2 regions of the Dactylosporangium sp. NPDC051484 genome follow, and region 1 is predicted to be linked to the other one. Evidence: riboswitches for the same ligand, from Rfam matches in the RefSeq annotation. Region 1 holds a riboswitch; the other holds the start of a gene.
The links. A riboswitch is a leader RNA that binds a small molecule or an ion and turns the genes downstream of it on or off. The one in region 1 is predicted to bind S-adenosylmethionine.

Region 2: another riboswitch for S-adenosylmethionine. It lies ahead of thrC (threonine synthase); the one in region 1 lies ahead of AB0367_RS13810 (aminotransferase class V-fold PLP-dependent enzyme).

What each region holds. Positions count from the first base shown of each region.
Region 1 is NZ_JBFAZX010000006.1:182,699-186,379, reverse strand. Features, by position in the region: gene ligD (non-homologous end-joining DNA ligase) at 1-792, shown strand, start outside; gene AB0367_RS13810 (aminotransferase class V-fold PLP-dependent enzyme) at 772-1,983, opposite strand; SAM riboswitch class IV at 1,997-2,112, opposite strand; gene AB0367_RS13805 (hypothetical protein) at 2,105-2,893, opposite strand; gene AB0367_RS13800 (PrsW family intramembrane metalloprotease) at 2,781-3,681, shown strand, end outside.
Region 2 is NZ_JBFAZX010000006.1:332,139-335,819, reverse strand. Features, by position in the region: gene AB0367_RS14500 (ABC transporter permease subunit) at 1-418, shown strand, start outside; gene AB0367_RS14495 (hypothetical protein) at 462-929, shown strand; gene AB0367_RS14490 (glucosyl-3-phosphoglycerate synthase) at 957-1,877, opposite strand; SAM riboswitch class I at 1,976-2,121, shown strand; gene thrC (threonine synthase) at 2,135-3,403, shown strand.

The sequences.
Region 1 (3,681 bases):
GAGGTCCTCGACTACTACACCCGCATCGCGCCGACCCTGCTGCCGTATCTCGACGGGCGCCCGCTCACCCGCACCCGCTATCCCGACGGCGTCGACGGCATCAGCTTCTTCGAGAAGAACGCCCCGGCCGGCACCCCGGACTGGGTGCGCACGGTGCGGCTGCCGGTGCCCGGCTCGTCCAGAAACCGCGAGAAGATCGACTTCATCGTGGTCGAGGAGCTGGCGACCGTCGTCTGGCTGGCCAACCTCGCCGCGCTGGAGCTGCACACGCCGCAGTGGCGGGTGGACGAGGACGGCCGGGCGCTCGACCCCGACCAACTCGTCGTCGACCTCGACCCGGGGCCGCCGGCCGGCCTGCCCCAGTGCTTCGAGGTCGCCCTGCTCATGCGCGAGCGGCTGGCCGCCGACGGGCTTGAGTGCGTGCCGAAGACGTCCGGCAAGAAGGGCATGCAGCTGGTCGTGCCGCTGCCCGGCGACGAGGGCGCGGACGAGGTCAGCGGCTACGCGAAGGCGGTCGCCGAGGGGCTGGCCGGCCGGCACCCGCGGCTGATCGTGGCGAAGATGGCCAAGCAGCTGCGGCCGGGCAAGGTGTTCATCGACTGGAGTCAGAACAACGCGTTCAAGACCACGGTCGCGCCCTACTCGCTGCGGGCCGGCGGGACCCCGACCGTCAGTGCGCCGCTGGCCTGGAACGAGGTCGAGGCCGGCGAGCTGACCGCCGCCGACCTGACCCCGTCCGTCGTCCTCGACCGGGTCGCGACGCTGGGTGACCTACTGCAGGGCGGCCAGTAGCCGGTCGATGTGCTCCTCGGTGGTACCGATGCCGAAGCTGGCCCGGATCGCCTGGGCGGGCGGCTGCTCGGCGCCGAGCCGGTCGGCGGCCTCGCTCAGAAGGCGGCGGGTGAGCGGATGGGCGCAGAACAGCCCTGTCCTGACACCGATGCCGTGATCGCGGCCGAGCGTGACGGCGAGCTCGCCCGGGTCGGCCCCGAGGACCGCGAACGACACGATCCCGACCCGATCGGCGTCGGCCGGGAAGAGCCGCAGCTCCTCGACGTGCGGCAGCCGCGCGAGGCCCTCGCGGAGCCGTCGCAGCAGAGCGTCTTCCCGCTGCTGCGGGTCGATCTCCCGCAACGACCGCAACGCCGTCGCGAGCGCGACCGCGCCGAGGAGGTTCGGGGTGCCGGCCTCATGCCGGGCCGGGCCGGTCGACCAGCGCACCGCGCCGTCGTCGGCCACGTGAGCGCTCGCCCCGCCGCCGGCCAGATACGGCTCCGCCGCGTCCAGCCAGTCCGCCCGGCCGGCGAGCACGCCCGCCCCGAACGGCGCGTAGAGCTTGTGGCCCGAGAACGCCACGTAGTCGGCGCCGAGCCCGGCCAGGCGCCCCGGGGCGTGCGGGGCCAGCTGCGCCGCGTCGACCGCGATGCGCGCGCCGAAGCGGTGCGCGACCTCCGCGAGCCGCGCGACCGGCCAGACCTCGCCGGTCACGTTGCTCGCCGCCGTCACGCTCACGAGCACGTTCGGACCTTTTACGCGGTGCAACGATCGCTCCAGCGCCTCGACCGCCTCCTCGGGGGACCCAGGCGCGGCGAGGCGCTCGGTGCGGCGCCAGGGCAGCAGGTTGGCGTGGTGCTCGCCGTCGAACGTGACGACCGTCGCGTCCTCGGGCAGCACCCGCGCCAGCAGGTTGAACGCGTCCGTGGTGTTGCGCGTGAAGATCACGGTGTCGTCTGGGCCGTGGCCGAGGACGTCCGCGACGGTCTCCCGGGCCTGCTCATACTCCCGTGTGCAGCGCTCCGACAGCGCGCCCGCCCCGCGATGCACGCTGCCGTAGTAGGGCAGCAGGTCGGCGACCGCGTCCGCGACGGCCCGCAGGCACGGCGCGGTGGCGGCGATGTCGAGGTTGGCGAAGTCGACGGACCGGCCGTCGCGCAGCTTGACCTCGCTCGGCGACAGGATGGCAGGGGGCAGCAACTCGGACATGGGTCACCCGTTTCGCTCGCGCTTGCTCGGCACACCACGTGCCGAACCGGGTCATCACCCGGGGCACCCCGCCGCGAACGCGAGGGTTGCCGGCCAGCAAGCCGGGGCTGTGCGCTGGCACTCATGACCTGAGCAGACCGTACCGCAGATAAGGTTGCGTCATGAGCGAACTCCCGCCGAGTGGGACGCCGGACTCGCCCGCCTCCGGGCCACCGTCCCCGGAGACCGGTGCGATCCCGGCCTCGGGCGGCGGCGCCTCGGCGGCGCCGAACAGCGCGCCCCCGGCGGCGGACAGCGCATCGTGGGCCGCGTCGAATAGCGCGCCCCCGGCAGCGCCGAATAGCGCGCCCCCGGCAGCGGACAGCGCATCCTGGGCTGCGCCCGGCAGCGCGTTCCCGGCCTCGGGCGCCGGTGCCTGGGCGGCGCCGAACAGCGCGCCCCCGGCGGCGGACAGCGCATCGTGGGCCGCGCCGAATAGCGCGCCCCCGGCAGCGGGCGCCGGCTCCTGGCCGGTGCCGAGCGCCGGACAGTGGGGGCGGCCGGCACCGCCCCCGGCGCCGACGTCGGGCCCCGCGCCGTGGGAGTCCGCGGAGACCGGGCCGGCGCCAAGCCCGTGGAGTTCGCCGTCGTCGCCGGCGCCGAGCCCGTGGAGTGCGCCGTCCTCGTCGTCCTCGCCATCCCCGGGCGAGCCGGTCGGGCCGCAGGTGCCGGCCGGGTCGCACCCGGACCCCGGCCGATACCAGGGGTCGCCGTTTCCCGGAGCCGGACCGAGCGGCGCCGTGCCGCCCGGCGGGCCAATGATCCATGCCGGGTCAACTGGGTCAGCTGGGCCGGCCGGTCCCTCGCCGTGGCCGTCGGCGCTGCCCGGCATCGCGGTGCCGAACGTGATCGCGGCGGCCGAGCCGAGCACCGGCCAGCAGGAGTACCCGACCGCCGCCCTCGCCCTGGCCGCCGCGCCGCCCGCCAAGCGCTCCGACCGGCGCCGGCTGTTGACGCTCATCGGCGTCATGGGGTTCATCGCCGCGTGCGGCGTGGCCGTGCTCGCGTTCTTCGGCGTCAGCGGCGGCTGGACGGCGCTGTTCGTCGGCGTCGGGTCCGCCGTCATCCCGGTCCCGGTCCTCGTGTCCTGCTTCCTCTGGCTGGACCGCTACGAGCCGGAGCCAGTGAAGTACCTCGTCTTCGTCTTCGGCTGGGGCGCCTGCGTGGCCACCGGCGTGGCGCTCGTGGTCAACACCACGGGCAGCTACTTGTTCGAGAAGGCCGGCCTGTCCAGCGCCCTGGTCGCCGTGCTGGTCGCGCCGTTGATCGAGGAGAGCATGAAGGCCCTCGGCCCGGTGCTGCTCTTCTGGCGCCGCCCGCGCGCGTACTCCGGCATCATCGACGGCATCGTCTACTGCGGTCTGTCGGCGACCGGCTTCGCGATGGTGGAGAACATCCTGTACCTCGGCTTCAAGGGATACGGCGAGTACGCCGACAAGTCCGGTCCGGCCTCGGGCGCGGCCGCGCTGGTCGGGATCTTCATCGTTCGCATCCTGATGAGCGGGTTCGCGCACCCGCTGTTCACCTCGATGACCGGCATCGGGCTGGGCCTCGCGTCGCGTTCGTCGGCCAAGGCGGTGCGCTTCCTGGCGCCGCTGGCCGGACTGCTGGCCGCGATGATGCTGCACGGCTCGTGGAACCTCATGTCGGTCATCGCGG
Region 2 (3,681 bases), 150 kb from region 1:
GCTGCTGGCCGGGACGCTGCGCTACGGCTGGGCGCCGCTGAGCGCCCCGATCGGCGGCGAGATCCCGGCGGGCACGGGGGTCCTGCGGCTGCTGGAGATCGTCGGGTACCTCTGCGTGACGCTGCTGGTCGTAGCCTCGCTCGCGTTCCTGCTGTCGGTGTCGACCGACGCCCCGCTCGGCGCCGTCGGCGGGGCGGTGCTGCTGCAGATCCTGTCGAACATCCTCGACCAGATCACCGCGCTGGGAGACCTGCGCACCGTGCTGCCGACCCACTACGCGAACGCCTGGCTGGGCCTGCTCTCCAGCCCCATGCAGACCGGCGATCTGGTCAAGGGCTGCGTGGCGGCTCTGGCCTACGCCACCCTGTTCTTCTCCATCGCCTGGTGGCGCTTCCTGCGTAAGGACGTGGTGAGCTGACCGCCGCCGGCCGGCACCCTACCGGCGGGTAGGGTGCTCGTCCATGCGGAGATCCGCCCTCGGTGGCGCGTGCGTCTTGGTCGTGGGGCTCGCCGCCCTGGCGGCGGGCCTCTACTACGACCAGGCGCACCTCACGCAGTGGACCCACTTCGCGGAGAGCTCCGACCTGACGAGGGGCCCGATCGAGGCGGAGACCGCCCGGATCTTCACCTTGCTGGGCGCGGTGACGGCCGCGTTCGCCGCCACGATCGCGGGCGGCAGCACGGTGCTGGCCGCCCTGACCGGACGCACGGGCGTGTGGGTGCTCCGCCTGATCTCGGTCCTGCTGCTGGTGCTCATGCTCCTGGTCACCGCCGCGCTGGTCGTGGGCTCCCTCACCGGCGACGCCCCGGTCGCGATCATCGACACTCCGTGGTGGCTGCTCGCCACGCAGTGGTCGGCCCTGGCCCTGGCCGTCGCGGGCGCCGGCACCGCCACGACCCAGCTGTGGCGGTTCGTGCCCGACTCGTGAGCTGTGGCCGAGGAGCCGGGACGGGGATCAGGCGGGCGAGTAGCCGGGGATGCTCCGCATCGGGGGACGGTCTGGGTGGGCGACGGGCGTCACCCGCGGTACGACCGCGGAATCATGGCGCTCGAACTGTGTCAGGGTCGGCCACAGTGGGTGGCCGGGGGACACGCGGGCGTTGATCGTGTGCACGATGGTGGCGGCCATGCGGCCCAGGGCCGCCGTGTCCTGGTGGCCGTGGGTGCGCTGGCCCAGGTCGACCTGGGCCAGCGCGTCCAGGCCGTGGCCGCGGAAGGTGTCGATGAGCAGGCCGGTCTCGACGCCGTAGCCGGCGGCGAACGGCAGCGACTCCAGCAGGGTGCGGCGGGCCGCGTATTCGCCGGCCAGCGGCTGCACCACACCGGCCAACTCCGGGAAGTGCGCGTTGAGCAGCGGGCGGGCGGCGAGCTCGGTGACCCGGCCGCCGCCGGCCGCGGAGAGGTCGAGCAGGGGGCGGTCGTAGAAGGCCTTCACCATCAGCGTGCCCGGGTCGTCGAGCAGCGGGCCTAGCAGGCCCGTCACGAAGTGCGGGCGGAAGTCGGTGAGGTCGGCGTCGACGTACACCACGATGTCACCCTTGGTGACCGCGAGCGCCTTCCACAGCACCTCGCCCTTGCCTGGGCGGGAGCCCGTCGCCGGCAGGATGTCGTCGCGGTGGTGGACCGTGGCGCCGGCGGCCGCGGCGACCTCGGCGGTGCGGTCGACCGAGCCGGAGTCGACCACGACCAGCTCGTCGACGAGCGGGCCGAGGGTCCGTATGCCGGTCACGATCTCGCCGACCGTGGGCTCCTCGTCCAGGGCGGGCAGCACGACGCTCACCATCGTGTCGCCCTTCGCGTCGAGCAGCCCGTCGGCGGGCCAGTCCCGCCAGCTCGACGTGCGCCGCGAAAACCAGTCGGCCGCGATCGGATGCATGGGTGAAACGCTAGCCGTGCCCATGTCGTGAGATGACTCATACCCGGGCGCCGGTGGTGCCCCTTACACTCAGCTGAAGCGCACGACCACAATTGCATACCTCATCCAGAGGGGCAGAGGGATACGGCCCGATGAAGCCCCGGCAACCCCTGCGGCGTCTCAATGGTGTCTCGATGTTGAGGTCCGCCGCGGTAGGTGCCAAATCCGTCCCGGTGCACGCCCGTGTGCTTGGGAAAGATGAGAGGAAGGCCTCCGCCATGACCTCGACGCTCAGCGTCTTCACCGACTCCCCGGCCCGCAACCTCGTGTGCCGGGGCTGTGGGGCCACGTTCCCGCTCGCCGCGCAGCACGCCTGTTACGAGTGTTTCGGCCCCCTCGAGGTGGGCTACGACCCCGCCGCGCTGGCGTCGGTGACCCGCGAGCAGATCGAGGCGGGACCGAAGAACATCTGGCGCTACGCGCCGCTGCTGCCGGTCGGTGTCGACCCGCAGACCCGCGTCACGCTCGACCCGGGGCTCACCCCGCTGGTGAAGGCCGACGGGCTGGGCAAGGAGCTCGGCTTCACCGCCCAGCTGTGGGTCAAGGACGACTCGGCCAACCCGACCCACTCGTTCAAGGACCGGGTCGTCTCCGTCGCGCTGACCGCGGCACGGGCGCTGGGCTTCACGCGGTATTCCTGCGCCTCCACCGGAAACCTCGCCAACTCCGTCGCCGCGCACGCGGCCCGGGCCGGCGTCCCGTCGACCGTGTTCATCCCGGCCGACCTGGAGCCGGGCAAGGTCGTCATGACCGCGGTGTATGGCGGCCAGGTCGTCGCCATCGAGGGCTCCTACGACGAGGTGAACCGGCTCTGCTCGGAGCTGACCGAGACCGACGAGTTCGAGGACACCGCGTTCGTCAACGTCAACGTCCGGCCGTTCTACGCCGAGGGCTCCAAGACGCTCGGGTATGAGGTCGCCGAGCAGCTCGGCTGGCGCATCCCGGCCCAGGTGGTCATTCCGATGGCCAGTGGCGAGCTGCTCACCAAGGTCGACAAGGCGTTCGCCGAGCTGGTCGAGATCGGGCTGGTGCCGAACACGCCGTGGAAGGTCTTCGGCGCCCAGTCGGCCGGCTGCAACCCGATCGCGAAGGCGTTGCACGACGGCGTCGACGAGATCACCCCGGTCAAGCCGAGCGGCATCGCCAAGTCGCTGAACATCGGCGACCCGGCGGCCGGCGTCTACGCCCTGGAGTCGGTGCGCCGCAGCGGCGGCTGGATGGAGTACGTGGACGACGACGAGATCCGCGCGGGCATCCAGCTGCTGGCCCGCACCACCGGCGTGTTCGCCGAGACGGCCGGCGGCGTGACCACCGCGGTGCTCAAGAAGCTCGTCGAGTCCGGCCGGCTCGACCCGAGCGCCGAGACGGTCATCTTCAACACCGGCGACGGGCTCAAGACCCTCGATGCGGTGGCGGACCGGGTCGGGCCCACCCACCGGGTGAAGCCGTCGCTGAAGTCGGCGCGGGAGGCCGGTCTGCTCGGATGATTTTTTCGGGTTACGCGATTACCGAGCGTTCAGATTGAGGGAGCGCTCCCGCGCTTGGACGAGGGATGGATCGTCCGATTGGTGGAGATGATCTACACCGAGCGTAACTGGTGCCGCGCCGTGCGTTCGGTAGTGGACTTGACGCCTTAAGACCCGAGCGCCAGGATGCTCCGTGCGGGAGGACGTGTCGCCGCGAGGCTCGAGCCGGTTTCTCGGTGAGCCCGCGACCACAACACCGGAGGTGTTGGCGAGCGTCCTCTCGACCAATTTCCGGACCT